One region of the Vibrio panuliri genome, then DNA from elsewhere that is predicted to be linked to it. Evidence: predicted binding sites of a transcription regulator. Region 1 holds the regulator's gene; each other region holds the start of a gene.

The links. The regulator CRP, encoded in region 1, controls carbon source genes, mostly activating them, when cyclic AMP is high. The targets are predictions, from matches to a motif close to TGTGANNNNNNTCACA.
Region 2: the regulator CRP is predicted to act here: its motif matches at 3,913-3,928, upstream of GZK95_RS02865 (NupC/NupG family nucleoside CNT transporter).
Region 3: the regulator CRP is predicted to act here: its motif matches at 9,406-9,421, upstream of mlc (sugar metabolism global transcriptional regulator Mlc).

The regions. Positions count from the first base shown of each region.
Region 1 covers NZ_AP019654.1:258,077-268,649, reverse strand. The annotation lists gene GZK95_RS01235 (ABC transporter ATP-binding protein) at 1-996, shown strand, start outside; gene GZK95_RS01230 (TIGR02444 family protein) at 993-1,478, shown strand; gene GZK95_RS01225 (hydrolase) at 1,475-2,449, shown strand; gene GZK95_RS01220 (YheU family protein) at 2,515-2,727, shown strand; gene GZK95_RS01215 (phosphoribulokinase) at 2,888-3,757, shown strand; gene crp (cAMP-activated global transcriptional regulator CRP) at 3,988-4,620, shown strand; gene GZK95_RS01205 (DUF1338 domain-containing protein) at 4,773-5,564, opposite strand; gene astD (succinylglutamate-semialdehyde dehydrogenase) at 5,671-7,128, opposite strand; gene astA (arginine N-succinyltransferase) at 7,157-8,182, opposite strand; gene GZK95_RS01190 (aspartate aminotransferase family protein) at 8,319-9,533, opposite strand; gene GZK95_RS01185 (aminodeoxychorismate/anthranilate synthase component II) at 10,008-10,573, opposite strand, start outside.
Region 2 covers NZ_AP019654.1:612,540-623,112, forward strand. The annotation lists gene GZK95_RS02845 (ABC transporter permease) at 1-101, opposite strand, end outside; gene GZK95_RS02850 (ABC transporter ATP-binding protein) at 101-1,660, opposite strand; gene GZK95_RS02855 (BMP family lipoprotein) at 1,771-2,766, opposite strand; gene GZK95_RS02860 (TatD family hydrolase) at 3,092-3,865, shown strand; gene GZK95_RS02865 (NupC/NupG family nucleoside CNT transporter) at 4,070-5,353, shown strand; gene deoC (deoxyribose-phosphate aldolase) at 5,879-6,658, shown strand; gene deoA (thymidine phosphorylase) at 6,891-8,219, shown strand; gene GZK95_RS02880 (phosphopentomutase) at 8,277-9,497, shown strand; gene deoD (purine-nucleoside phosphorylase) at 9,597-10,316, shown strand.
Region 3 covers NZ_AP019654.1:2,133,126-2,143,698, forward strand. The annotation lists gene sohB (protease SohB) at 1-768, opposite strand, end outside; gene GZK95_RS09670 (YciK family oxidoreductase) at 958-1,707, shown strand; gene imuA (translesion DNA synthesis-associated protein ImuA) at 1,855-2,532, shown strand; gene GZK95_RS09680 (Y-family DNA polymerase) at 2,536-3,936, shown strand; gene GZK95_RS09685 (error-prone DNA polymerase) at 3,950-7,024, shown strand; gene GZK95_RS09690 (chemotaxis protein CheV) at 7,064-8,014, opposite strand; gene mlc (sugar metabolism global transcriptional regulator Mlc) at 8,110-9,327, opposite strand; gene GZK95_RS09700 (patatin-like phospholipase family protein) at 9,582-10,573, opposite strand, start outside.

The DNA of each region.
Region 1 (10,573 bases):
AACCCAATCATAATGATGGATGAAGCATCTGCGGGATACGGCGACAACCTAATTTTAGAGAAAATCCGTCTCAACTTAGTTCCGGGTAGTCGTATTGGCCTACTGGGTCGCAACGGTGCAGGTAAATCGACGCTAATTAAGCTTCTCTCTGGCGAGCACAAACCACAAAGTGGAGAACTGACATACTCACAAGGCGTGAAGATCGGTTACTTTGCTCAGCATCAACTAGAAACTCTGCACCCTGAAGAAACACCATTGCAGCATATGATGCAAATCGCACCTAAGCATACCGAGCAGCAATTGCGCGATTACTTAGGCAGTTTTGGCTTCCAAGGGGATAAAGCACTAGAGAAAGTCGCACCATTCTCCGGGGGCGAGAAAGCCCGCTTAGTGTTAGCGCTGATTGTGTGGCAAAAGCCTAACTTGTTGCTACTCGATGAGCCAACCAACCACCTTGATTTGGATATGCGCCAAGCGCTAACCATGGCGTTACAAACCTTTGAAGGGGCAATGGTGATCGTCTCGCACGATAGATACCTATTGCGCGCAACCACAGACGATCTTTACTTAGTCCACGATCGCCAAGTCGCTCCATTTGATGGCGACTTAAATGATTACTACAAGTGGCTGACAGAGCAGCAAAAAGCTGACCGTCGAGAAGCGCAAGCTGAGCAACCAGAAAAGAACAGCGCCAATAGCGCTGCGGCGAAAAAAGATCAAAAGCGACGTGAAGCAGAGTTTCGCAAATTAACCGCGCCGATTCGCAAAAACCTGACAAAACTTGAAGATAAAATGGATAAGTTAGGTCAGAAACTCGCCGAGGCTGAAGAACAATTAGCGGACAACTCACTGTATGAAGCCGAAAATAAGGCTAAACTTAATCAAGTTCTCGCGATACAAGCCTCCAGCAAAACCGAGTTAGAAGACGTCGAAATGGAATGGATGGCTCTCCAAGAAGAGCTAGAGCAGATGGAACAGGAGTTCAGCAGTCAATGAGTATCGAGCGCGTACATCTTTCACTTACCTTAGAACGCCTATGGCAATTTAGCTTGCAATATTACAGTGTGCGAGAAGTGAAAGAGGCGTGCTTATCCTTACAAAACCACTACCATGGTAATGTGAACTTACTCTTACTGCTAAAATGGTTGGACGAGCAAGGTGCAACCATTGCCGCGCAAGATTGGGCTCAAGTAGAAGAGTGCTTGAGCCGTTCTGAAATTCTGCTCAGTAGCTTTCGTGAATTACGCAGAAAATGCAAACGCAGCCTACCCGACACCTTGTATCGGGAGGCGCTGCAATTTGAATTACAACTAGAAAAGCAACAACAGTCTGACTTAGTTGATTGCATTAATGGGCTGACATTACTCAATGCCGATGATGAGCCCCTAACCCTTCGTTATTGTCGTCAGTTGGATGGAGAGCATTTGTACTCCGTTTTTTCACAACCTTTTTCGGATAACGCAACTGAAACGCTATGACAAAATTTATTGCTGCCTCGGGCATTACCAACCCCCATTTGCAAACCCTAGCGCCACGTTTTATTCGTAAGAAAGCGCTGTTTGAACCTATTTGGCAAACCCTTGATACGCCAGATGGCGATTTTATTGATATCGCTTGGAGCGAAGACCCTAACAGTAAAGAAGCGCGAGACAAGCCGCTGTTTGTCTTGTTTCATGGTTTAGAAGGCTGCTTCTACAGTCCTTATGCCAATGGCTTGATGGCAGCGTTCGCCAAGCAAGGTTGGCTCTCTGTGATGATGCACTTTCGCGGTTGTAGCGGAAAACCCAACCGCCTACCACGAGCCTACCACTCAGGGGAAGTCGAAGACGCGCGCTTTTTCTTAGAGCATCTTAATCAACAATTTACCAATACTACCAAGGTTGCAGTGGGCATTTCACTTGGTGGGAACATGTTGGCAAACTACTTAGCGGAATACGCAGACGAGCCTCTCATCGATGCGGCATCTATCGTTTCCGCTCCGCTTGATTTATCGGCCTGTTCTAGCCGTATTGAGCAGGGCTTCTCCAAACTATACAAAACCTATTTACTCCGCTCACTTAAGCGAAATGCATTGCGCAAACATCAGTTGCTCAAAGGCGAGCTTGGCTTAACGTATCAATGCATAAAGCGCGTGACCAAGTTGTACGATTTTGATGATCTTATCACCGCTCCCCTGCATGGTTTTAAAGATGCGGATGATTACTATCAACGCTGCTCAGGCATTCATCGTCTTCAGCAAATCAAACTGCCTACGCAAATCATTCATGCTAAAGACGATCCGTTTATGACTGACGCCGTCATTCCGCATTTCGTCCTACCTGACAACATCGACTATCGCCTGCTCGACCAAGGAGGTCACGTCGGCTTTGTCACCGGGTCGTTATTAAAACCGAGATTCTGGCTTGAAGAGATGTTACCCGCTTACTATCAACCATTAAAAACGGCATAGTGCCGTCCCCAATGCAACGACAAGTGTTGGGGATAGCACCGTAATCATAAAATTAAGAGGTATTTATGATTGTCCCTTGGCAAGATATTGCTCCAGAAACACTCGATAATCTAATTCGTGAATTTGTCCTTCGTGAAGGAACGGATTATGGCGATATCGAAGTATCCGTGGCTGATAAAGTTGAACAAGTTAAAGCTCAACTCGCTTCAGGAGAAGCGGTCATTGTCTTTTCAGAGTTACACGAAACGGTTGATATTCAACTGAGAAACAAGTTCTAAATCAGGCATCTTTAATAACCTAACCATAGGCGACGCAAAGTATAATTTTTTAGTTTAAAAGTTAAAGCATGTTATATTGCTGTAAAAGCTAAGTGACTAAGCATGTCTATTGTCACTTAGCCAACATTAACAGGAACGTGAGTTTTAGACAGGGTTTGTCATGTCAGCAAAACATCCAATTATCGCTGTCACTGGTTCATCTGGTGCAGGTACAACGACGACATCAGAAGCTTTTCGCAAAATGTTCAATATGATGGACATAAAACCTGCTTGGGTTGAAGGAGATAGCTTCCACCGTTTCACTCGTCCAGAGATGGACGTAGAAATCCGCAAGGCTCGTGAGCAAGGGCGCCACATTAGCTATTTTGGCCCTCAAGCGAATGACTTCCCCGCATTAGCCGAGTTTTTCCGCCAATACGGTGAAGACGGCAGCGGTAAGGTCCGTCGTTATCTGCATACATTTGACGAAGCCGTCCCTTACAATCAGATGCCGGGCACCTTTACCCCATGGCAGGAGCTTCCTGAAAATAGCGACGTCTTGTTTTATGAAGGCTTACACGGCGGTGTCGTCGATGGGGATGTTAATGTTGCCCATCATGTTGATTTTCTGATTGGCATGGTTCCCATTGTTAACCTAGAGTGGATTCAGAAATTTGTTCGCGATACGCGAGATCGCGGCCACTCACGTGAAGCGGTAATGGACTCTATCGTTCGCTCAATGGATGACTACCTCAATTACATAACGCCGCAGTTTTCACGTACCCATATCAACTTCCAACGTGTGCCTACCGTCGACACATCCAACCCACTGGATGCCAAAGGCATCCCAAGTTTGGATGAGAGCTTTGTGGTGATTCGTCTACGAGGGTTCAAAAATGTCGATTACCCATACCTGCTCGCTATGATTGATGGCTCATTTATGTCTCGCCACAATACCCTAGTCGTACCTGGCGGAAAAATGAGTTTTGCCATGGAACTGATCGTCAGACCGATTCTTCAGCAGCTAATTGAAACGGGCAAAATTGGCTAAATAACAGCGTTAGAACACGATTACTTTTCATACCGTGATCATGTGCACGTTTTCACTTATAAAATAGCAGCGAGTACCCTATTAAAATCAAGAAATCATTCTAGAAAAAGGATACTATTTGAAACCGAAACACAAGATAGCTTGCAGCACTGAGAAAGTGCTCTTATCCTAGTTATCCCGATTTTGGACATGGAAAGCGCAAGCGTACCCTGCAGAGGAAGTGAGATATTATGGTTCTAGGTAAACCTCAAACCGATCCAACATTAGAGTGGTTCCTTTCACACTGTCATATTCATAAGTACCCATCAAAAAGCACGCTAATTCATGCGGGCGAAAAAGCAGAAACGTTGTACTACATCGTTAAAGGCTCAGTTGCGGTTCTTATCAAGGACGAAGAAGGTAAGGAAATGATCCTTTCTTACCTAAACCAAGGTGATTTCATCGGGGAGCTTGGTCTATTTGAAGAAGACCAAGAGCGTACCGCTTGGGTTCGTGCTAAGTCTCCTTGTGAAGTGGCTGAAATTTCATTTAAGAAATTCCGTCAACTGATTCAAGTAAACCCAGACATTCTTATGCGTCTGTCTTCTCAGATGGCTCGTCGTCTACAAGTGACTAGCCAAAAAGTAGGTGACCTAGCATTCCTAGATGTAACTGGTCGTATCGCTCAAACGCTACTTAACCTAGCGAAGCAACCTGACGCGATGACGCACCCAGACGGCATGCAAATCAAGATCACTCGCCAAGAAATCGGTCAAATCGTGGGTTGCTCACGTGAAACCGTTGGTCGTATCTTGAAGATGCTTGAAGAGCAGAACCTAATCTCTGCTCACGGTAAGACTATCGTTGTGTACGGCACTCGCTAATTCACACGAATTGAACGAGTAAAATTGCTAAAGCCACCTTCGGGTGGCTTTTTCTTTACTTGAGAGTTGAGAAACGAGATTGTAGAGCCGAGACGCCCCCCCCTCTCTATTCTCTATTCTCTATTCTCTATTCTCAAACGAAGTCCCTTCGTTTATGAGTTGGTACTCTCAAAGATCTTATCGGCTGAAGCGGCGACAAAACCTGAATATAGCTCTCCATTGCTCATTGGGTAGCGTTTGGCAAATTCATAAAAACCACCGGGGATCAGCGCAACACCATCATCAAAGTCAACTTGCACCTTGTCTGCCATGGTAGAAGATTGCTCAAGTAAGAGTTGAGGAGACCCTTTGACTTCACCACCAGATTGATTAATCACAAAACCCGAGGCTTTGAGGTAATCATTCACCTGCTGTACTTGCTCAAACTGATTGAGTTGATTCACGCTCACCGTAAAGTGATTAGCGCCATAACCATGTGCCGCTAACCAAGCTGCATATTCACTTTCCTGCGCAAGCTGTTGATATTGTTCATGAGTCAACGGCCAAGGTCGCCCGGAATACAAAAACTCAACGCTTTGTGTCTCCTCTCGGTCTACTTGCGAGACCAACTGTTGCACTATCGCCTGCAACTCAGTCGAACACTCCTCTACTTTTAACTGACTAATAAATACTTTCGGTAAGTTTGGGTCTGAGTGTTGGTAATGTTTAGCGACCAATTTTTTCGCTTCAAATAGATAGTCTCCCGCTTCTTGATAACCGAGAGCTAAAAATGGTTGAGCCAATACCTCCATTGTCACTGGCGGTAAATTAAAGGTGCGCAGGGCAATATGGTCATTGATTAGTGGCTCATCTTCTTGCAGTAACTTGTGGACGTTGCCCGCAGAAGGACAAAGGCGCGAGGTGTAATCCTCCCAAAGCAACTGGAACAACCTATCTGGCGTCATAACGCCTCCTTGTCTCTGTGTAGGGGATGTTTCTTTGTTGTTACTGATAGTCTAGTGCAAGAACGAGGTCACCAAGGTATTATCCTGTGTGACCTAGCTATGCTTTTTACATTGTTATACCCGGTGTCAGCGTTTCCGGTAGCAAGGTTTGGGCACCTTCCATTGATGCCATGGGATAAGCGCAGTAATCAGCGGCGTAAAATGCACTGGGGCGTAAGTTACCTGAAGCTCCTGGTCCCCCAAAAGGCGCATCTCCACTCGCCCCTGTTAACTGACGATTTCGGTTCACGATACCTGCTCGAATATGCTCAACAAAATAGTCCCACTCGCGATCTTCAGTCGAGACTAATCCTGCAGATAGCCCAAAGCGTGTCTCGTTGGCTAGCGCGACTGCTTGCTCAAGACCTTGATAACGAACCACTTGTAGTAAAGGACCGAAGTATTCTTCATCCGGCAACTGTTCAATAGCGGTGACATCAATAATCCCCGGAGTCACAAAAGCCGCCTTCGCTACTTTTGCCTCTATTAAGCTTTCGCCACCTAATGATTGAAGCGCTTTTTGCGCAGTGATGATCGCTTGTGCGGCAACTTGACTAATTTGGGGGCCCATAAATGGCGCGGGTTCTGCAAAAGGCTGATCCACTTTAATCTGATAAGTCGCCTCTACCAACCTGACAAGAAGTTGATCACCTTTATCCCCAAAGGGAACATAGAGTCGACGCGCGCAGGTACAACGCTGCCCCGCGCTGATAAACGCTGATTGAATAATGGTATAGACTGTTGCATCCAGCTCTCCGTAGTGTTCTGAAATCACCATCGGATTATTGCCACCCATCTCTAACGCCAGCATTTTCTCTGGCTGACCCGCAAATTGACGATGCAGTAACTGCCCTGTATTCGCACTGCCCGTAAACAAAAGCCCATCAATGCCTTTTGACTCAGCCAGTGCAATCCCAGTCTCTTTTGCGCCTTGCACTAAGTTAATAACCCCATTAGGCAAACCTGCTCTTTGCCACAATTTCATGACTATCTCACCAGTCCATGGCGTTTGCTCAGAAGGTTTAAAAACCACCGTATTACCAGCAAGTAGCGCTGGCACAATGTGACCATTTGGCAAGTGAGCAGGAAAGTTATATGGACCGAACACGGCAAGAACACCCAATGGTCGGTGACGGAGCACAACTTGATTACCCGCCACCTCGCGCTGAGACTCTCCGGTACGTTGATGATAGGCGCGAATCGACAGCGCGATTTTTCCCGCCACTGCCGCTGCTTCCGTTCGCGTCTCCCACAAAGGCTTGCCCGTTTCTTTGGCTATCACCTCAGCGAGTTGTTCACTGTTCGCTTTCACAAGATCTGCAAAGCGCAAAATGATCGCTTCACGCTCAGCAAAGCTCTGTTTTTTCCACGAAAGAAAGGCGCTGCGAGCGGCTAAAACCGCCTCTTCCACTTGTGGTTTCGTCGCACAATGACTTTGCCAAACCACCTCACCACTGTACGGCGTAATCGATTCTATCGCCGCACCTAAACCTTCAACCCATTGACCCGCAATCCACTGTGTCATGTGAAACCTTCCTTTGATAGCGATCCGATTAACGTTGTTGCACCAACATGCGCACATACTCGCCGTGCTCAACCTGCAATGCTTCGGCGACCTCTGGAGCTAAAATCACAGACTCTGTGGCTTGATCATAAGCCGCTTTTGCTGCGACGGCTCTGAACTGCTCGAATGAGGTATTGCTGATCAGGTAGTCTTTATTGCTGGTGTGCTCACTTATCGCGACCTTCGCTCGAAATGAATGACGTACTGACTCTATATTGCGAAGATCACACTCTACCGTCGGCCCGCCATCGAAAATATCGACGTAATTTCGACAAGTAAAACCTTCATTTTCGAGTAGGCTAAGCGCTGGTTTGGTGTTTTCGTGCACCTGTCCAATCACCTCTTGCGCTTCTTTACTTAGTAAATTGATGTAGATAGGCAACTTAGGCATTAGGTCTGCGATAAAACCTTTCTTACCAATCCCAGTAAGATAGTCCGCCATAGTAAAATCAATGCTAAAGAAGTTTTCCTGTAGCCATTGCCAAAATGGCGAGTTTCCTTCTTGGTCAGAGACACCACGCATTTCAGCAAACACCGTTTTAGAGAAGCGGTGAGGATGCTCTGCCATCATTAAAAAGCGACACTTAGACATCAGGCGCCCATTCAACCCGCCTCGGAATTTCTCGCGTAGGAATAGCGTGCAGATTTCACTACAGCCCGTGTAGTTATTACCAAACGTCAGTAACTTCACCACATTGTTGACACCCAATTTCGGTGATGAGTGAACGATGGTACTGATGTGATAGGAGTAAAACGGCACGTCCCAACCAATCGATGCTTCGATACCGGTGCAACCCGCCACCTCGCCGCTATCACTATCGAAACCAACCATCAGATACCCTTCATCCCCGGGCTCTGTGACATTCGATTTCGAGAAACTGTACTCGGAATGGGTAATGCGGTTAGTCAACAGCTCTTGATTAACCGGAAGAGAAGTAAAACCATGACCAGATTCAACCGCACAAGTATGCAATGAATCGTAATCAGACATAGAGATAGGACGAACAACCAGCATCGAAATTCCCTCCTGATACTGATACCTGCACCATGTTTGAGCTGGCTGAAAACTGCCGCCTTCTGCTCACCAAAGATGTTTTCAAGTGCAAGTACAACAAGGCAAAGCTGACGCTTCACCTTGTGTGATGTTTTAATTATCTTGTTAATGTCGCCAGTGCGTTATCCAACTTTTCTAGACCTTGGGCGATTTCTTGTTGGCTAATCACTAACGATGGTGCAAAACGTACAACATTTGCCCCTGCGACAAGTACCATTAATCCTTCTTTTCCTGCCGCTAGTAAAATGTCACGAGCTCGACCTTGCCATTCTTGATTGAGTGCAGCGCCAAGTAGTAAACCTTTACCACGAATCTCACTAAATATTTGGTACTTAGCGTTGATTTTCTCCAAACCATCGCGGAAAAGCGCTTCACGCTCTTTGACGCCTGCTAACGTTTGAGGGTCACTAATCACGTCAACAACCGCTTCCGCCACCGCACATGCTAATGGATTACCACCATACGTTGAGCCATGCGTGCCCACCTTCATGTGCTGGGCAAGCTCATCTGTTGTTAGCATCGCGCCAATAGGAAAACCGCCCCCCAGTGATTTGGCGGTACTGAGAATGTCAGGAGTAATTCCCAAGCCTTGATACGCATAAAAATCGCCTGTGCGTCCATTACCCGTCTGAACTTCATCAAATATCAACAACGCATTATGCTTATCACAGAGCTCTCGCACCGTTTGGATGAACTCATCCGTCGGGGAAATAATCCCACCTTCCCCTTGTAATGGTTCCATCATAATTGCACAGGTGCGATCGGAAATATGAGCTCGCAATGCTTCAACGTCGTTGTACTCTAAATGAGTAATATCGCCGGGTTTGGGGCCAAAACCATCGGAGTAAGCGGCTTGTCCCCCCACCGTGACCGTAAAGAAAGTACGCCCATGAAAACCTTGCTTAAAGGCGATAATCTCAGACTTCTCTGGTCCATAGGTATCGGCAGCGTATCGACGAGCGAGTTTTAAAGCCGCTTCGTTAGCTTCTGCTCCTGAGTTAGCAAAAAAGACTTTGTCGGCAAAACAGAGTTGTGTCAGTTTCTTTGCCAAGCGCAATGCTGGCTCATTGGTCATAACGTTACTCAGATGCCAAAGTTTCTGGCCCTGCTCGGTTAACGCTTTAACCATGACTGGATGACAATGGCCTAAGCAACTTACCGCAATACCACCAGCAAAATCGATATATTCGTTTCCGTCTTGATCCCAGACTCGTGAGCCCTCACCTTTGACAGGAATCATTTCCATCGGGCTGTAACAAGGCACCATCACCTCATCAAACAGCTCGCGTTGTACATTTATTTCTACCGCCATCGCACATTCCCTCTCGATACCGCATGCCAATGCAGGTTATGTATCCTTACAATCAACTATATCCAAGTAACCCGAGATCCTCGGTTATAAGTATAGAAACAATTTTTTGTGTTACGTATCCACTGACACGGCATTTTATTTACATTTAATTAACTATTACAATAGTGTTTTGTGCTGTTTATGCCGACGCAAGTACCCCAAGCAAACAACCACATGACTATTTATGCATCATTTAAGTACTTTTATGAAGCAATTAATAGTTAAGATTGGTATAAGTTAAGGTTTAGGATAGAGATTAGTGCCAATAAAGCAGAGAAAAATAGTGTACATCGATAAGATAGGAAGAAAGCAACTAGACGAGAGCTTCAACGAATACTTTCTCATTTAATATCAACAAAAGATCGATGTAAAACAAATGTTACAAATAGTGATCTTTGTCGAGTTTAAGCACAAAAAAAGTGCGACGGAAGTTTATCAAGAAAGAAAGTTCGCCAATAGCTGATGACCTTGCTCGGTTTTTATCGACTCAGGGTGAAATTGCACAGCATGAATCGGCAAAGTTTTATGCTGATAGCCCATGATTTCATCCATCGAACCATCCTCTAGCTCAGTCCAAGCCGTCAGTTCAAAGCAATCAGGTAACGTGCCATTTTTAACAACAAGGGAGTGATAACGCGTAACAGTTAGCGGGTTATTTAGCCCCCTAAATACACTTGTCCCTGTATGGCGAATCGGTGAGGTTTTACCATGCATAACACGACGAGCGCGCACCACTTCGCCGCCAAACACTTGGGCGATCGCTTGGTGACCAAGGCACACCCCCAGAATCGGCAACTTACCGGCAAAATGCTCTATTGCTTCAAGTGAAATACCCGCCTCATTCGGTGTACAAGGCCCAGGGGAAATGACTAAATGAGTTGGCTCAAGCGCTTCTATCGCTTGAATATCAATCTGATCATTGCGTACCACCTGCACTTCCACACCCAACTCACAAAAGTATTGGTATAGGTTGTAGGTAAACGAATCGTAATTATCAATGA
Region 2 (10,573 bases), 350 kb from region 1:
ATGTAGATAAATAGCAATGCAGAAACTAAAAACGCCACCAACACATTAATTGCAGGCAGTAGCGCCATGGTTACCCAAGCAGGTACTTTTGCTTGACTCATTATTGCGCTCCTTGCGTTTCAGGTTGCTGAAGATGCTCAGGCAGAATGTTTGCCATCATCAAACCAAGGGTTTTTTCATCGGCTTGTGAAGCCGCGACTTCGCCAACGATGGTGCCATCAAATACTACTAGGATGCGATCTGCGAGTGCGAGAATTTCATCTAATTCGACTGAAACCAATAACACCGCTTTGTTGGCATCGCGTGCGGCAATGACCTGTTGATGGATATACTCAATCGCGCCGATGTCGACCCCACGAGTTGGTTGTCCAATAAGAATGACATCTGGATCTTGCTCCATCTCACGAGCGATCACGAGTTTCTGTTGGTTGCCACCTGAGAAGTTGGCGGTTTTCAACGATGGATCATTTGGGCGTACGTCCCACTTATCCATGCTGGTTTGACATGCTTTTTCAATCGCATTCTTATCTTGTAGGAAGCCTTGGTTATATTGACTTAAATGTTGGTGACCCAAGATAAAGGCTTCTTTGGCTGAAAACTTATTGATCAACCCTTGCTTGTGTCGATCTTCTGGGATGTGACTAACACCGATCGCTCGTACTTGTTGAGGGTCGAGTGGGGTAGCTGCGGTTAGCTCGCTGCCGTTAAGCAGGATAGAACCTGAACTTGGTGTGATAATCCCGGACAGCAGACTCAGGATCTCTGATTGGCCATTACCGGAAACACCAGCAATACCGACAACTTCTCCCTGGCGTACCGAGAAGCTGACCTTTTTCACGCGTTCGACACCAGAGTGGTCGAAGTATTGTAGATCTTTAACCGTGATCAGCTCTTTTTTAGGATCTGCAGGTTGCTTATCGACCTTTAGGCGTACTTTACGTCCGACCATCAGTTCGGCTAGTTGCTCTTTATTCGTTTCTGCGGTAACAACATGTGACACCATTGCACCTTGACGCATGACCGAGATGTTATCGGTAATCGCAAGTACTTCACGCAGTTTGTGCGTGATGATCATGATCGTCGTACCTTGTTCGCGCAGTTTATCAAGGATACGGAAAAGGTGATCCGCTTCTTGTGGGGTGAGTACTCCTGTTGGCTCATCGAGGATCAGTATCTTTGCACCGCGGTAAAGCGCTTTCAGTATTTCTACTCGTTGCTGCAGACCAACCGGTAGTTGACCAACAGGCGTGTCTAACGGTACATCGAGTCCGTAATCTTTCGCCAATGCTTCAAGCTTTTGACGAGCTTTAGATAGGGTGTCGTCTAGCTTCCAGCCTTCTTCCGCCCCTAAGATAATATTTTCTAATACTGAAAATGTATCAACCAACATAAAGTGTTGGTGCACCATTCCAATCCCGGCACGAATAGCATCTTGAGAGTTATTTGGTTTATATGGAGCGCCATTGACTGACATTGAGCCAGAATCAGCGTGATAGAAGCCGTAAATAATACTCATCAGAGTCGATTTGCCCGCGCCGTTCTCGCCAATAATGCCATGGATAGTTCCAGCAGGGACTTTCAAATCGATTTCACGGTTTGCATGTACTGAACCAAATCGCTTGTCGATACGATTGAGTTCTATCGCAATAGTTTGTGTCACAGGATAAAGCCTTTTTAGATAACAGTACGCCGCTACTACGTCAGCAGCGGCGTTTATCGTATTGCTAGGCTGACCTCAATGAGGACCAGCTTTAAGCGTTACAAATCGGTTTAGATGTCACATGAGTTGTTAGACATGTAATCATGGACAGCAACTTTACCGCTCACGATGTCTGCTTGGATTTGCTCTAGGTAAGCACGGTCTTCAGCAGAAACGAGATCTTTGTTGTAATCATCGTATGCCCACTCTACGGCACCTTCTTTAAGACCGAGAACTTTAACGCCTGGTGTCCAAGTCCCTTTTTCTGCTTGATCCCAAGAGTTGTACGCTGCAACACCCACTTTCTTAACCATTGACGTTAGCATCGTGCCTGGTTGTAGGTGGTTTTGGTTAGAGTCAACACCGATAGCGAACTTGCCGGCATCTTTCGCTGCCTGGTAAACGCCCATGCCTGTACCGCCTGCTGCAGCGTAAATAACGTCAACACCTTTAGAGAACTGAGATTTAGCCAACTCAGAGCCTTTTGCTGGATCGGCAAATGCAGCTGGCGTAGAACCAGTCATGTTTAGGAATGTCTCAACATTAGGGTTTGCATAATGTGCACCTTGACGGTAACCACACTCAAACTTACGAATTAGAGGGATATCCATACCGCCAACAAAACCGACTTTGCCCGTTGCTGATGCTCGAGCTGCCAGTGCGCCAACTAAGAAAGAACCTTCGTGCTCTTTGAACACGATAGATTGCACGTTTGGCTTATCAACTACAGAGTCGATGATGGTGAATTGAATATCTGGGTACTCGGTTGCCACTTTCTCAACGGCAGATGACATGTTGAAGCCAACCGCGACGATTGGTGTGAAACCACGACTTGCAAGACGACGTAGACCTTGTTCGCGTTGCGCTTCGTTTTGCGGTTCAAACTCACGTACAGTGACGCCTTTGTCGGCGTTGAAAACTTTCACACCGTTTTGGAAAACCGCTTCATTAAATGATTTATCAAACTTGCCGGCTGTATCATAAACAACAGCGGGCTTAGCTGCGAAAACACTGAATGACGACATAGCAAGTGCTAGAGTAGAGAGTTTCAGAATTGGGTTTTTCACTATCAGATCCTTAGTAGTGCAAATTCGATATGAAAGTAGCTGCTCTCTGTTTTCACAATTAACCAACAATTATGAAATCAATGTTTCGCTACATAGAGTAAATAGGGTCAACTTTGTGTCCATTGGACAAAGGGCGAGGCGATAACAGCTCCGACCATTAACTAGCCATTTTATCGTTTGCTTGGTTTATTTAAAACCAGTTAAGAATACAAAATCGTGATGGATATCAATAGAAAACGTTATCGTGGATAATCTATTACTCATAATTGTGATGTACGCATTTGTTGCAAAAAGGATGATTTTTTGTGTTGAGGGGAAATTGCTGATGAACTTGATGGATACCCACTGTCATTTGGACCTAATGGTGCAAAAAGGCATCAATCTTGAACAGGCTCTCGTTGAGGCTACTCAGGCTGGTGTTGCGAAAATCATCGTTCCTGGGATTGATGCCAGTAATTGGGCGACGATTAAACAGTATGCCAAGAACCATGCAATGGTGGAGTGGGCGATCGGCATTCATCCGATGTTTGTCTCCGAAACAAGTGCCGATCAGTTGGTCGTAATGCGTGAGCGTTTAGAACAAGGAGAAACGTGCGTCGCGATTGGCGAATGTGGACTAGATTTTTACCATGGCCGCAATGACGAAGAACGGCAAACTTATGTGTTGATAGAGCAATTAAAGTTGGCGCAGCAATATCAATTACCAGTATTGCTGCATGTGAGAAAAGCGCACCAAGAGTTACTCAAACTGCTGAAAAAGTACCCATTAACTCGCGGCGGCATTGTGCACGGGTTTACGGGAAGCTATGAGCTTGGCATGCAGTATATACAGCAAGGGTTGTGTCTTGGAGTTGGAGGGTCAATTACATACCAACGGGCGCAAAAAACACGCGATGCGTTCGCTCGTTTCCCGCTTGAACGTCTTGTTTTTGAAACAGATGCGCCAGATATGCCACTTTATGGCTATCAAGGAGAGGTAAATCAGCCCAAATTTGCCAAAGATGTTCTATCTTCTTTTATATTGCTTCGAAATGAAACTGAGCAAACGATTACCCAAAAAACAGCAAAATCGGCCCGGAAAATGTTTGAAATTGGCTAATTTTTTATTAAGCAAATGCTAAATTAGCCATTTAAACGGTTGCGTTTTGTGATTGTTGTCTCAGTTGTTAATGTACATGTCGTGTTGTGTGGTAAAAAATGCGACTTGAGTACTATTTTTACTGGGCTTGATAAGTATAATCCACGACGCTTTTGAGCTCCACTTTGTAACACGCCAACAAATAACATAAGGAAGTCATAAACTATGAGCCTGTTTATGAGCCTAGTCGGTATGGTAGTGCTTCTTGCTATTGCATTTGCATTCTCATCTAACCGTAAAGCTATCAACTTAAGAACAGTGGGTGGCGCATTCGCTATCCAATTCGCACTTGGTGCATTTGTTCTTTACGTACCTTGGGGTCGCGACCTTTTAAACGGTTTCTCTCAAGGTGTATCTAACGTTATCAACTACGGTAACGATGGTATCTCTTTCCTATTCGGTGGTCTTGTTTCTGACAAGATGTTCGAAGTATTTGGTGGCGGCGGCTTTATCTTCGCGTTCCGTGTACTTCCAACACTGATTTTCTTCTCAGCACTTATTTCAGTTCTGTACTACCTAGGCGTTATGCAATGGGTTATCAAGATCCTTGGTGGCGGCTTGCAAAAAGCACTAGGTACATCACGCGCTGAATCTATGTCTGCAGCAGCTAACATTTTCGTAGGTCAAACAGAAGCACCACTTGTGGTTCGTCCGTTCGTACCTAAGATGACACAATCTGAGCTATTTGCAGTAATGTGTGGTGGTCTAGCATCAGTAGCTGGTGGTGTTCTAGCAGGTTACGCATCAATGGGTGTGCCACTAGAGTACCTAGTAGCAGCGTCATTTATGGCGGCACCAGGTGGTCTACTATTCGCGAAGATCCTTCACCCTGAAACTGACAAGCCTGAAGAAGATATTGAAGCGGCAATGGACGGTGGTGACGACAAGCCAACCAACGTTATCGACGCAGCAGCAGGCGGTGCGGCATCAGGTCTACAACTTGCACTTAACGTTGGTGCAATGCTAATTGCATTCGTTGGCCTAATCGCACTTGTGAACGGCATGCTAGGTGGTATTGGTGGCTGGTTCGGTATGCCTGAACTGACACTAGAACTTATCCTAGGTTACGCGTTCTCTCCACTAGCATTCCTAATCGGTGTGCCATGGGATGAAGCGATCGTTGCTGGTTCATTTATCGGTCAAAAACTGGTTATCAACGAGTTCGTAGCTTACTTGAACTTCACTCCATACATTGGTGAAACTGCTCAAGTTGTTGCTGAAACGGGCCAAGTAATGTCTCAGAAGACAGTTGCTATTATCTCGTTTGCTCTTTGTGGCTTTGCTAACCTATCGTCTATCGCGATTCTACTAGGTGGTCTAGGTAGCTTGGCTCCAAACCGTCGTGGTGATATCGCACGCATGGGTATGAAAGCGGTTCTTGCTGGTACATTATCTAACTTAATGGCAGCAACAATTGCAGGCTTCTGTCTAAGCCTTGCAGCTCTGTAATTAGAGTTAGCTTAATATAGACGCCATTTGAAATTATGCCCTGTAGCACTGATATGCTGCGGGGCATTTTTCGTTTTTAACCAGTATTCGTTTTTGCTTGAATGTCAGGTGTGAACTGCGATGAATACAGGGTTAAAGAATTTTGAGATACAAACCGTTTGCGCTCTATTTGCTACTACAGTTTTGCGCGGTTTCTTTATAAGGTAAGCGTCATTGATAGAATTTGGATTAAATTGCGTTCAAGTTAGCAATGAATTCTCACTAGCAGGTAAATGATTTACCTGACCCAGCATATAGAACAAGCCAATTGTGGCTTTATATGCTATTAAAGACACCGCAATCATAGATTGTTGTGCCATAGGCCAAACTGGTACTGTGCGGTGACAAGGATAGCAATTGGGGCAAATTCGCTATTTGCCGCCGAGTCTTCAAGGAACCAAGTCCGTTCATCAATAACTGTTTCTCTGCCTATACTCAGAGAGCAACAGAGACAGTCACATTTTTGAATATTGATCGGAGATAGAAATGAGCGATTTAAAAGCGGCAGCGTTACGTGCACTTAAACTAATGGACCTAACGACGCTAAATGACGACGACACAGATGCGAAAGTTATTTCACTTTGTCATGATGCGAAGACAGCAGTAGGTAACACAGCTGCTATCTGTATTTACCCTCGCTTTATTCCTATTGCTAAGAAGACACTTCGTGAGCAAGGTACGCCAGAAGTACGTATTGCTACTGTAACTAACTTCCCTCACGGTAACGACGATATCGAAATCGCAGTAGCGGAAACCAAAGCAGCAGTCGCATACGGTGCAGACGAAGTCGACGTAGTATTCCCTTACCGTGCTCTAATCGCAGGTAATGAAGAAGTTGGCTTTGAGCTAGTTAAGCAATGTAAAGCCGCTTGTGGTGACAGCGTTCTGCTTAAAGTCATCATCGAAACGGGTGAACTAAAAGAAGAAGCTCTAATTAAGAAAGCATCGCAAATCTGTATTGAAGCGGGTGCAGACTTTATTAAAACTTCAACGGGTAAAGTGCCAGTCAACGCAACACCAGAATACGCACGTATGATGCTAGAAGTTATTCGTGACATGAACGTAGCTGAAACTGTTGGTTTTAAACCAGCGGGTGGTGTACGTACAGCTGAAGATGCGCAAGCTTACCTAGCAATGGCTGATGAAATCCTAGGTGACAACTGGGTTGATGCTCGTCACTACCGTTTCGGTGCATCGAGCCTACTGACTAACCTTCTTAATACATTAGAAGTAACAGACGAGAAAGCGGATCCAGCCGCTTACTAATATACCCGTCATATTTGACGCTGCAGCGTTGTTGACTTCGTAAGTTCATCCTAATCACATAGTTATCTATGCTCATAGGAATGAACTTACTTGTCGCCTAGCTGCAACGCCAACTATTTAGGGTATGACTGACCAAATCAGTTTATGTCTGAATAAGATAGGTCGGCAGACGGCCGCCTTGTCTTGACCTCTTTACCTTACAACCTTACTCGCACGAGTATGGGAGGACCTAATGTATTTACCTCAAGAGATCATTCGTAAAAAGCGTGATGGCGAAGTACTCACCGCTGACGAAATTAACTTTTTTATCCAAGGTGTGGCTAACAATACCGTATCAGAAGGTCAAATTGCCGCATTCGCGATGACGATTTTCTTCAATGAAATGACGATGCCTGAGCGTATTGCTTTGACATGTGCGATGCGTGATTCTGGCATGGTGATTGATTGGAGCCATATGAACTTTGGCGGCCCGATTGTTGATAAACATTCAACGGGTGGTGTGGGCGATGTGACTTCACTGATGCTTGGCCCTATGGTGGCAGCATGTGGCGGCTTTGTACCAATGATTTCTGGACGTGGTCTAGGGCACACCGGCGGTACGCTTGATAAGCTTGAGTCGATCCCAGGCTACAACATTACCCCGACTAACGAAGTGTTTGGTCAGGTAACCAAAGACGCAGGTGTCGCGATTATCGGTCAAACCGGCGATCTTGCGCCAGCGGACAAACGTGTATACGCAACGCGTGATATTACTGCCACGGTAGACAACATCTCTCTGATTACAGCGTCAATTCTATCGAAGAAATTGGCGGCGGGGCTTGAATCACTCGTGATGGATGTAAAAGTAGGTTCTGGTGCATTTATGCCAACTTATGAAGCATCTGAAGAGCTTGCGAAATCGATCGTAGCCGTGGCAAATGGTGCTGGCACTAAGACGACTGCAATCCTAACTGATATGAACCAAGTATTGGCTTCTTCAGCGGGTAATGCAGTAGAAGTGCGTGAAGCTGTACGCTTCTTAACGGGTGAATACCGTAACCCACGCCTACTTGAAGTGACCTTGGCATCGTGTGCGGAAATGCTAGTTCTTGGTAAGCTGGCTGAAAACACAGAAGCGGCGAATGCTAAGTTGATGGAAGTATTAGACAACGGTAAAGCAGCTGAATGTTTCGGCAAGATGGTCGCGGGTCTTGGCGGTCCAGCTGATTTCGTTGAAAACTATGACAACTACCTAGAAAAAGCCGAAATTATTAAGCCAGTATTTGCTGAGCAGAGTGGTGTGGTTTCTGCCATGGATACTCGCGCGATCGGTATGGCTGTGGTTTCTATGGGTGGTGGTCGCCGCGTAGCGACAGACGCAATTGATTATGCAGTTGGTTTTGATGGCTTTATTCGTCTTGGCGAGATCGCGGATGACACTAAACCTCTCGCTGTTATTCACGCCCGTAATGAGCAGCAGTGGCAAGAAGCGGCGAACGCATTACGCAACGCGATCGTTATCGGTGGTGAGTACATGCCAACCCCTAACGTATACTGTCAAATCCGCGCTGAAGACGTGTAATTTTAACAAGGCCTGCTTTCATAATAACGATATCCAAGTGGGCCTGAGGAACGAGCAATGAAAAGAGCATTTATTTTAGTCCTAGACTCATTTGGTATCGGTGCGACTGCTGATGCTGATAAATTTGGTGATGTGGGTTCTGACACACTTGGTCATATTGCGGAGCAGTGTGATAAAGGACTTGCTGACAATGACCAACGCAGTGGTATGTTGAAACTGCCTAACCTGTCAAAACTTGGTTTGGCAATGGCGCACAAAGAATCAACTGGGCATTTCGCTCCAGGTTTGGACGCTGACGCTGAGATCATCGGTGCTTACGGTCATGCGGCAGAGCTTTCTTCTGGTAAAGATACTCCATCAGGCCACTGGGAAATTGCGGGTGTACCTGTGTTGTTTGATTGGGGGTACTTCACTGACAAATCGAACAGCTTCCCTAAAGAGCTTACCGATCGCATTCTTGCTCGTGCAGGTCTTGATGGTTTCCTAGGTAACTGCCACGCATCAGGAACACAAGTTCTGGATGATCTTGGTGAAGAACATATGCAAACAGGTCTGCCTATCTTCTATACTTCAGCAGACTCAGTTTTCCAAATCGCATGTCATGAAGAGACATTCGGTTTAGATCGCTTACTGGAATTGTGCCAAATCGCGCGCGAAGAGCTAGCCGACTACAACATTGGTCGAGTGATTGCGCGTCCATTTATTGGTGCTGGTAAAGGTCAGTTTGAGCGTACGGGTAACCGCCGCGACCTATCGGTTGAGCCGCCAGCTGCTACCGTGCTGCAAAAGCTAGCAGATGAGAAGCAGGGTGAAGTGGTATCGATCGGTAAGATTGCAGATATCTATGCGAACTGTGGCATCACTAAGAAAGTGAAAGCGACGGGTATTCCGGCGCTGTTTGAAGCGACGCTTGAGCAAATTAAAGCAGCAGGCGATAACACGATTGTGTTTACTAACTTTGTTGACTTTGATTCTGCCTACGGTCACCGCCGTGATGTGGCAGGCTATGCTGCGGCACTAGAATATTTCGATGGTCGCATCAACGAAGTACTAGAATTGATGCAAGAAGACGACATTCTGATCCTAACCGCTGACCACGGTTGTGATCCAACATGGCAAGGCACTGACCATACTCGTGAGCACATCCCGGTATTGGTTTACGGTCAAAAGATCCCAGCAGGTTCGCTTGGCCGTCGTGACTCTTTTGCGGATATTGGTCAGACGCTAGCAGAATATTTTGCTACATCACCAATGGATTACGGCAAGAGCTTCTTGTAAATTATGACAACCAAGTAGTCTTAACTACTGAGTCAATTGGTTATTTGGCGTCAATGCCGTTCATTTGGCGCCTTCTTCTATTTTGAAAAGGAAAATACGATGGCAACTCCACATATTAATGCTGAAATGGGCGCTTTTGCTGATGTAGTACTGATGCCGGGTGACCCGCTACGTGCTAAATACATTGCGGAAACCTTCCTAGAAGACGTTGTACAAGTATGTGATGTTCGTAATATGTTCGGTTACACAGGTACTTACAAAGGTCGTAAGATCTCTGTAATGGGTCACGGTATGGGTATTCCTTCATGCTCGATCTACGTGACTGAACTGATCAAAGACTTTGGTGTTAAGAAAGTGATTCGCGTGGGCAGCTGTGGTGCTGTAAACGAAGACATTAAAGTGCGCGATGTTGTGATCGGTATGGGTGCGTGTACTGACTCTAAAGTAAACCGTATTCGTTTCAAAGGTCATGACTTTGCAGCTATCGCGGATTACAAAATGGTTCGTGCAGCAGAAGAAGCAGCGAAAGCTCGTGGTATCGATGTAAAAGTGGGTAACCTATTCTCTGCAGAACTGTTCTACACACCAGATCCTGAAATGTTCGACGTAATGGACAAATACGGCATCGTGGGTGTTGAGATGGAAGCGGCGGGTATCTACGGCGTTGCTGCTGAATACGGCGCAAAAGCACTGACTATCTGTACTGTGTCTGACCACATCAAAACGGGTGAGCAAACCACTTCTGAAGAGCGTCAAAACACGTTCAACGAGATGATGCTTATCGCGCTAGACTCAGTACTACTTGGTGACGAAGAGTAATTGCCGATAAGAGCGCTGTGCAAAGAGAGCGGCGAGGTAAGAACGCTTTGCTGTGAGCGTTGATAGCGCTTTCATTGAGATTTGAAAAGGTTGGCTTAATCGCCAACCTTTTTTATACGCATACATATTGTTCAGCTGTCATTGTTGATATGAGTAGGTTTACGAAAAATTTGCCATTGTCGATATGAACAGCCCTATTAAAAAGTTGTCATTCTCGAGAGCGTAGCGAGTCGGGAATCTGGTTTTAGTTTGTCGGC
Region 3 (10,573 bases), 1.4 Mb from region 1:
CTCTAGCTCTTGTTTGAATTTTTCACGAGCTTTATCGGTATTTTCACCAAACATTGTCAACGTACGTTTGTATTCACCCGCCGTCAGTTGCTCATATTCAATATCATATTTTTTCAGTACTTTATTAAAGTTCGGTAACTGGGCAATCACGCCAATCGAGCCCACAATAGCAAATGGCGCAGAGACAATTTTATCGGCAATACAGGCCATCATGTAGCCACCACTTGCCGCCACTTTATCGACAGAAATCGTTAGGGGTAGACCCGCAGCTTTCAAACGATCCAGTTGTGAAGAAGCTAAGCCGTAACCATGTACCATACCACCGCCAGACTCTAGACGTAGGAGTACTTCATCCCCTTCACATGCAACCGCTAATATAGCCGTCACTTCTTCACGCAGTGAGGCCACTTCTTTGGCATCAATGCTACCTTTAAAATCCAGTACAAAAAGATGAGGTTCGCGCTTACTCTCTAGCTCTCCCTCTTTGGCAGCTTGTTTGATCTCTTTTTCGCGCGCTTTGTTTTTCTCTTTCTCTTGCTTCTTCTCGGCTTTGCCTCGCGCCTTTAAGAACGCCTCATCGTGGAGATGATGCTCTAACTGTTCGACCGTATGTTTGTGCTGCTCGGTTAGGTCTGTAATTTCCAGTTCACCTTTTGCAGCTCCACTGCGTCCACCAGCGCTTTTAACAATAATAAGAATCGCAGCCAATGCGACTACCACAGTCACAATCTTGGCCAAAAATAAGCCGTAGTCCAACAAAAATTCCAAGCTGATTATCCTCTCAATATGCGAATTAGTGTATTGTATACCCAAGTAACCTCAAGGTGCGAGCTTCATTGGGAGTGAGTCACTGAGCCATCATTAAAGCCACATATACCCAAACCACTTCAAGTAGGACTGGGTATACCATCTTGTCACGAAGACAAAAAGTAGTTCATAACAAAAAGGAAGCATAGCGTGGATTATTCAGTTGCTGATAACGCCTTAAAAGATAAAGTCATCCTCGTTACTGGCGCAGGAGCCGGTATCGGTAAACAAGCAGCAATGAGCTTTGCCCAACATGGTGCAACGGTGATCTTATTAGGTCGCACGGTGAAGAAACTTGAGCAGACTTACGATGAAATCGAAGCGGTTGGTTACCCTCAGCCAGCGATTATCCCACTCGATATGAAAGGCGCAACGAAGCAAAACTACTTAGATATGGCTGACACTATTGAGAGTCAATTTGGTCGCCTAGATGGCGTTTTGCACAATGCTGGTATTCTAGGTGTGATCAGCCCATTTGATCAGATTGGCGAAGATAGCTTTGATGATGTGATGCAAATTAATGTCAAAGCACAGTTTTTGATGTCACAAGCGCTGCTGCCACTGCTACGCAAATCGAATGACGCTCGTATGGTTTTCACCTCGTCATCTGTCGGCCATATTGGACGCGCATTTTGGGGAACTTATGCGATTTCAAAATTTGCGACAGAAGGTATGATGCAGGTACTCGCCGATGAACTCAGCGATACGAATATCCGCGTTAATGCCATTAACCCCGGCGGTACTCGTACCGGTATGCGCGCCAAAGCTTACCCAGCGGAAGATACTGATTTACTGAAGACACCGGCGGATATTATGCCCCTCTATCTTTATTTGATGGCGCCAGAAGGCAAGGCCGTTCACGGCCAATGTTTAGACGCGCAACCAAAGAAAGCCCAGTAACACTTTCAAGACAATCACTGAAATTACTCGGCTGGTAAATCAACGCCTTGCAACTGAGCAAGGCGTTTTTTATTTCTTCCCTATTGCAGTGCTGACAGGATAAATTATACTGTACAAATATACAGGTATTTTATTTATCCACCGCCTATGTCTGAACTGATTGAACACTTAAAGCAGCAACACTTGCTATGGCAAGGTAATGCGCAACCTGAGCCAACCGAAAGTTATCCGACTGGTTTTGCACTGCTCGACAGCAAACTCGAAGGGGGGTTCCCTAAGCATGGCGTGGTTGAGTTGCAAAGTGCTTCTGGTATTGGCGAATTAAGATTACTGCTTCCTCACCTATTAGCAACCAGCGAAGAGCGCATGAGTGTGTTTATTCAGCCACCGGGCTACCTCTGCGCCGAAATGCTTATTGAGCAAGGGTTCGATCTTAACCAAATCCTACTGATTTACCCTGAGAGCCCACAGCATGCGCTATGGGCTGCTGAGCAGTGTTTAAAAAGCGGCGCTTGCAGCAATGTTCTATTATGGCAATCAGAGCTGGAAGTACACCAAGCTCGTCGTTTACAGGTCGCGAGTGAAACAGGCCACTGCCTCCATTTTTTATTTAAACAGAACCAGCAAGATATCTTTTCTCTTCCAGTCAGCTTGAGCATGCGCTTAGAACCGCATATTCATGGTTTAACCGTCACCATCACTAAACGTAAAGGGGGATGGTCACACGGCAGTTTTGTCCTAGATATGCGCTCACGCTGGTCACAGTTAACCATGACACAACCGGAGCCGGTGGTGATTCCTTTCCCACTGCGCAAGCAAGGTTAATTGATGCAATTGTGGCTTTATCTTCATTTTCCAGCACTACAACTGGATGCACTTTTTGCCGAACAAAGCGACCAGCCGATTGTGTTGGTCGATGGACAACGCTTTCAAATCACCCAAGCGAATTCGCTGGCATTGGAACATGGGATCAAGATTGGTATGGGATTAGGCAGTGCGAGCGCACTGTGCCACCAATTACAAGTTCACCCTTACCAAGCGGGTCAAGAACAGCAAACTTTACTCGATATTGCACAGTGGCTTTATTTAGTGACCTCCGATATCGTACTGCAACCACCGCAAGGTGTATTGCTAAAAGTCAGCAATATGCTTTCGCTCTATGGCGGGTTGAATGACTATTGGCACACATTGTCTCAGCACCTCGATCAATTGGGCTATCGTTACTACTATTCCACTGGATTTTCCCCTTATTCAGCGATGTTACTCGCTAAATCGGCGACGATGCTTATCTCCAACGACAAAGAACAATTACGAGAAAGGCTCGATAGCTACCCGATCTCTGCCACGGAGCTACCAGAGAAACAAGTGGACTCGCTGCTACGGGTTGGCGTCAACACCTTAGCTGAATTGTTGAACCTACCTATGTCTGAGTTGGCACGTCGTTTTGATATTGATTTGGTGAACTATGTAGGGCGCCTACTGGGGCAATTTAAGCATCCCGTAGACTTTTATCACCCGCCAGAGAAGTTCCATCGTTACCTTGAGCTGCTGTATGAAATTGAAAATATCCAATGGCTAGAAAGACCACTCAAAAAGCTATTGCAACATTTAGAGCTGTTTTTAACGCTACGTAACCGTGTTGCCTATGAGCTACAACTCACGTTACATCAACGAGACAAGCAAACCGATACTATTCACTTTACTTCGGCTTGTGGTGACTATATGGCACATCAATGGCTTAAATTATGCCAGTTAACATTGGAGTCTCTCAAGTTAACGGCCCCCGTGCAGGGGTTAACCCTCACCATTGTGCGTGGAGGTCAGTTAGATGCCACCAGCCGCGATATGTTTAATGGAACTCAAGGCAAACAGTCATCACTGGAGTTAATCGGTTTGCTGCAAGCTAAGCTTGGTAAAGAGAAAGTGCGTAAAGTGGCGCTGAGCCACGACCCTCGCCCAGAAAAAGCGACCCAATTGTGTGACCCTACGCTGCCGATCCCAGTCAAACCACATGTCAATCGCTGCCGACCAAGTTTTCTCTTACCTACGCCGGAACCTTTACAAGAGAAAGTGACCATTGAGCAAGGTCCTGAACGCTTTGTCACGGGTTGGTGGGATGGTGACGATATTACCCGAGATTACTTTATCGCCCGCAGTCACAGTGGTCGTTGGCTATGGGTTTTTCGTAACCAAGATAAGCAGTGGTTCCTCCACGGGCAATTTAGTTAGATAAGGAGCGACTATGGCCTACGCTGAACTATTTTGCCAAAGTAACTTCTCTTTTCTAACTGGCGCTTCCCATGCTGAAGAGTTGATTTTACAAGCCGATTTTCTTCGCTATCGATCACTGGCGATCACCGATGAATGCTCTGTTGCCGGCGTAGTAAGAGCGCACACGGCAATAAAGAGCCATCAACTTGGGGTAAAACTGATTATTGGCAGCATGTTCTGGCTCAATAAAGAGTGCCAAGTGGTGCTCTTGTGCCCAAACCGCCAAGCCTATGCCGAGCTGTGCCGTATTATCACCAACGCGCGCCGCCGCAGTGACAAAGGCGAGTATCAGCTTTCTGAGTGGGATTTAATGTCGATACGCCACTGTTTGCTGCTATGGTTGCCCACTCAACAAACCTATGATCAAAAATGGGGACGCTGGCTAGCACAACATCATGATGGTCGCCTTTGGCTTGGTATACAGCGTCATCTAGGCAGTGATGACCACACTTATCTAGCCCACTGCCAACAGTTAGCCGCCGAGTTACAACTACCGATCACTGCCTGTGGGGGCGTACTGATGCACACCGCTACCCGCCTACCGTTACAACATACCTTAACCGCAATCAAACATGGCGGTAGTGTCAATGCGCTCAGCGGGCATCTACTGGTGAATACTGAACGCTCGCTACGCAGTATCGATAAACTCAGTAAGCTCTTTAAACCACAATGGTTACAAGAGAGCGTACACATAGCTCAACGTTGTACCTTCAGTTTGAGCGAGTTGAGATATGAGTACCCGAGTGAGCTGATCCCCAATGGTGAAACACCAATGAGTCATCTACGCAAACTCGTTGATTACGGTACGCAACTGCGTTTTCCTCAAGGTGTCCCTGTTGATATCGAAGAAACCATCGAGAAAGAGTTAAGCTTGATCGAAGAGTTGAATTACCCGTTTTACTTCTTGACGATTCACGACATCGTTATGTTTGCTAAACGCAGTGGTATTCTTTACCAAGGGCGAGGATCTGCTGCGAACTCGGTTGTCTGTTATTGCCTTGAGATTACCTCGGTAGATCCAAGACAAATCTCGGTTCTATTTGAACGTTTTATTAGTAAAGAGCGTGATGAGCCACCAGATATTGACGTCGACTTTGAGCATCAACGCCGCGAAGAGGTGATCCAATATATCTACCAAAAATATGGTCGCGAGCGCGCAGCACTGGCCGCGACGGTGATCTCATACCGTTTTAAAAGTGCTGTTCGCGATGTCGGCAAAGCACTAGGTATTGAAGAAAGCCAACTCGATTATTTTATTAAAAACATCAATCGACGTGACCGCGCACAAGGCTGGCAAGCTCAAATCGTTCAACTCGGTATTGAACCCAACTCTCTTAAAGGCGAGCAGTTTATTCAACTGGTTAATGCCATCATCGGTTTTCCTCGTCACTTATCTCAACATGTGGGCGGTTTTGTTATTTCATCCGGCCCTCTCTATGAGTTGGTGCCCATTGAGAACGCTTCTATGGCAGAGCGAACCGTCATTCAGTGGGATAAAGACGACTTAGAAAGCTTGGCTCTTCTCAAGGTCGATGTGCTGGCATTAGGTATGCTCAGCGCTATACGCAAATGCTTCCAATTGGTTGAGCGTTTTCATGGTGAGCGCTTGTCAATTGCCGAGATCACCCGACGCCAAGACGATGCCAACGTCTATAGCATGATTCAGCGAGCGGATACCGTCGGCGTATTCCAAATTGAGTCTCGCGCACAAATGAGCATGCTACCAAGGCTCAAGCCCGCCAGTTACTATGATCTGGTGATCCAAATTGCTATCGTCCGTCCGGGCCCTATTCAAGGCGATATGGTGCACCCTTTTTTAAAACGCCGTAATGGTGAAGAGGATATTTCTTATCCCTCAGACGAGGTTAAACAGGTGTTAGAACGCACCATGGGTGTACCGATTTTCCAAGAACAAGTGATCAAACTCGCGATGGTCGCCGCAGGTTTTTCTGGCGGTGAAGCCGATCAACTGCGTCGAGCGATGGCGGCATGGAAGAAAAATGGAGACTTAGTAAAATTTCGCACTAAGTTGGTCGAAGGTATGCTCAGTCGCGGCTATGAAGAAGAATTTGCTCAACGCATTTTCGACCAAATTTTGGGATTTGGTGAGTATGGTTTTCCAGAGAGCCATTCGGCCTCCTTCGCGGTGCTCGCCTACTGCTCAGCATGGCTCAAGTTCTACTACCCTGAGGCATTCTATACCTCATTACTCAATAGCTTACCTATGGGTTTTTACAGCGCTTCACAATTGATTCAAGATGCCAAACGACATGGCTTAACGATCTTACCGGTCTGTGTTAATCACTCAGACTTCGACCATCAGGTGATCAGTACACCAAATGGGGTTGCAATTCGGCTTGGATTTCGACAGGTCAAGGGACTGAGCCAAGACAGTGCCGAGCGCCTTATCCGCGCCCGCCCAATACAGGGCTTTCATCATCCAACTCAACTTAAGCAGATTGGATTAAATCGACGTGATATTGAGTTGCTTGCATCCGCTAATGCGCTGCAGACGGTCGCCAATAACCGTTATCAAACTCGCTGGGCAATGATGGACTCACTGTCAGATTTACCGTTATTTCACAATCTCACCGAGGCTGATATAGCTACGCCGGTTAATGCTCCAAGTGAAGTGCAAACACTCTTAGAAGACTATGCCTCAATGGGGCTTTCTCTTACTCAGCACCCCATTACTTTATTAGCCAATGCGGGCGTGCTCGGTCGCTTTACTCGTATGACTCAGTTAAAAGATAAACCACACCAATCGTTAGTCACTGTGGTTGGTGTGGTCACAGGTAGGCAATCACCCGGCACCGCGGCTGGCGTGACCTTTTTTACTCTCGAAGATGACACCGGAAATATTAATGTCGTGGTTTGGCAAGCCACAGCAAGAGCGCAACAAAAAGCTTATTTGACAGCAAAAATATTGCGCGTTAAAGGCATCCTTGAACGCGAGGGAGAAGTCACTCATGTCATTGCCGGTCGGCTAGAAGACTTGACCGATTCGCTGCATGGCTTACAAAGCAAATCGCGGGATTTTCATTAAAAACCATGATCAAAAAAGGGAGCCTAAGCTCCCTTTCTATCAATCCAAACCTAACACCGTTTTTAATCGGTCTTGGGTAACTTCAACCAACAAATCTGGCTGGAACTTGGAAATAAAGCGGTCACAACCGACTTTCTTCACCATGGCATCGTTAAAACTACCACTGAGTGAGGTGTTGAGCACTACATGCAGATCTTTCATGCGCGAATCTGAACGAACCTCATGGGTCAGCTTATAGCCGTCCATTTCAGGCATCTCCGCGTCAGTAATCATCAGCAACAGCTCTTCTGCAACATTCTTACCTTCATCACTCCACGATTGAAGCAATCTTAAAGCTTGCAGACCATCACAACATTCGATGATGTTCAAACCAAGTTGAGACAGGGTTCCCTTCACTTGTGCGCGCGCAGTCGAAGAGTCATCAACGATCAACACATTGCGTCCAACCATTTGGCCCGCTAGCTGTTCGTCCAGCACGCCTTCAGAAATTGATACATCATAATCAATGATCTCAGCTAGCACTTTCTCCACATCGATAATTTCGATGATGTGCTCGCCTTCATTGTCTTTAATACGAGTAATCGCAGTGAGATAATTTGAACGACCCGCAGTGCGAGGTGGTGGCTGAATATCCGTCCACGTCGTGTTAACGATATTACGCACCTGCCCCACCAAGAAGCCTTGCACCGTACGGTTGTATTCCGTGATGATGAGGTTTTCTTCTTGGTTTTCAAGACGAGATGGTGGAAAGCCAATCGCTGCTCGTAAGTCAATAATTGGGACAGAAACACCGCGTAGGGATGCCACACCCGTAATGTTGTAATGGGCGCCTGGCATTTTAGTTAGAGGTGGAACTTTAATTACTTCACGTACTTTAAACACGTTAATGGCGAACATCTGGCGACTATTTAAACTAAAAAGCAACAGCTCCAAGCGGTTCTCACCAACCAGCTTAGTGCGTTGGTCTACAGTGTTTAATACTCCAGTCATATCGAATCTCTACAGCAGTTATCTAGATTGCACGATGTGTTACACCTCGCTGATAACCGATATTTAAAAACAGACCGTTCAACGAGATAAATTGATTACCCTTCTATCACTTTCATAAGCAATAAGCCATCATATAGTGCCTGTTTTACGAGGGCAGCACCAGTCATAGTTGCTTGTTTATAGAAGCGAGACTCAACTAATTCTAAATCAAGGTGATAAACGGGTAAACTCTGCTCTTTAATACACTGCTGGATAGCTGGATAAAGAATCTCTTTAGCTTGGTTAATCGCACCGCCAATCAGAATTTTTTCTGGGTTAAACAGGTTAATCATCAAAGCCGCAGCAGAACCTAGATAGCGTCCGAGTTTTTCAATCACATCAACCGCAAGAGGATCGCCATTCACAGCCGCCTCACAGATCTCTTCAACTGAAACATCATCAATGTCTGCAAGAACCGATGACTCACCATTTGCAATACGTTCTTTGACTTCATCGCGAATCGCTTGGGAGCTCGCTACCGTCTCAAGACAACCGCGGTTACCACAATGACAACGCTTACCGTTAGGATCGATTTGGATATGCCCTAACTCACCAATATTGCCATGACGCCCTTGTAAAACTCGGCCATCAAGAATGATCCCTGCACCCAAACCATGGTGAATTGAAATCAGAACTGAGTTTTCGTTTTCTTGCGAGTGACCAAACAACTTCTCCGCCAGCGCCCATGCTCGCGTATCGTTAGCAATAAACACTGGTAACCCGGTCGCTTTGTAAATTTCAGGACCGAGGGCAAGATTCTCAACATTGTAGTGCGGCATTTGCAGCACAATGCCCTGCTCAGAGTTAACTAAGCCTGGTAGTGTAACGGCAATGCTGGTCACGCGATCAAGTTGATCGGAATAGGTCTGGAAGAACTCTTCAATTTCGTGCAGTAAACGGGCAAGTACATCTTCTTGATCGATTTCATGAATATCAATCTTATTATCGATCAGCACATCGCCGCCAAGTTCATGCAAAGCAATCGTCAGATATCCACGCCCAAGACGCATTGATAAGAACTGCCAACCTTCATTATTCACTTGTAAACCGACAGCAGGACGCCCACGACTGGTCGCTTCCTGAACAGTGGTTTCATGAACTAGGTGTGCCTCAATCAACTCTCGGGTGATTTTCGTAATACTTGCTGGCGCAAGTTCACTCTCTTTCGACAAGTCGATTCGAGATATAGGGCCTTTTTGATCAATGAGTTTATATACACGGCCAGCATTGACCTGCTTGATGTGATCAATATGGCCAGGTTGAGCCATGTACATATAAAGAAACTCCGAGAATCAACAACTAACTAATTTTTTTACTTTGCGAAGTAATTGTGAAGCGCCTTGGTAGATCGCCGTGACAGGCATCACGTATAAGACTAATTGTTTGTGTTCCCTGTCATATAGCGGAGCAATAAATTCCTCCGCAAACATATTATTTTGCGTTGTGAAAAAATTGAATTTTTAGAGCTTCTACACAATTTTGCATAGATATTGACCGCAAATGCGCAAAAAAATTTGCAGTCATACAATTACGAAGTGAAATTAAACGCGTTAGGCAAACGGGTAAGACCGCATAAATCGAATGACTCAACGCAGCGCAATCCTGCATCTAAACCAAGCTGATAATCGTGCAGAATATCTTCTCGGCTACTCATCAGTGAACTGGAAAGTAATGGTTGTGATGGCGCAATCTGCACGATATAGCAATCATCTGGTGGAGACAGAAGGAAATCCCGCGTTAACGAATATGTTTGATAATGTACCATCAACATATCCATTAGACTGGAATCAAAGCCATCGCCCAAAAGGTGGCTCAAACGGTAGATATCATCTGCGCCAAACAACCAGCGTCCACCATTGAGTGAATCGAACAAATGCTGCTGCTTTTCCTGCTTCGAACGCTGTACTCGCTCGTTAAAAAAGACGTTCCAGTCGTTTTTCCATTGGCTTAACTTCTGTTGCCAATGTTCTTGCACCAGATTTAACGAATCACGATACCACTCAACATTGGTCTGCTCGCTCACCAAAGGTTCGGGAATCGGTGTATCGTCTTCTTCGGTACGTATCACCACAATGCAGCGCGCACCTTGCCGCCACGCCTCTTGCACGGGAATTGAAGCAGACACTCCCCCATCAATATAACGCCCATGACTAAACGCCACTTCGCGCTCATACAAGCGAGGTATTGCACAACTTGCTATCAGTACCTTTTTCCAATCTTCACCCAGCATCGGTAAGTAGCGGTCAATTAAACGCGTTGAATCCGTCACTGCCGCAAAAGCTTGTCGTGAGCCGAGCACTCGTCGCCCCATATCAATATCAAGACGATATGGAAAATCACAGATCTGCTCGAGCGCCCAATCCAATCCTAGGTACTGCTTACGTCGAATGTAACTAAACAGATGGAAAAACTCAGCAGAGGTGGTGAGTTCCAGAATAAACGACCGACCGATCCCTTTTTGCCGGCATAGGAAAGCGGACAGGTTAAGCGCCCCCGCAGAGGTGCCATAAAAACGGTGAA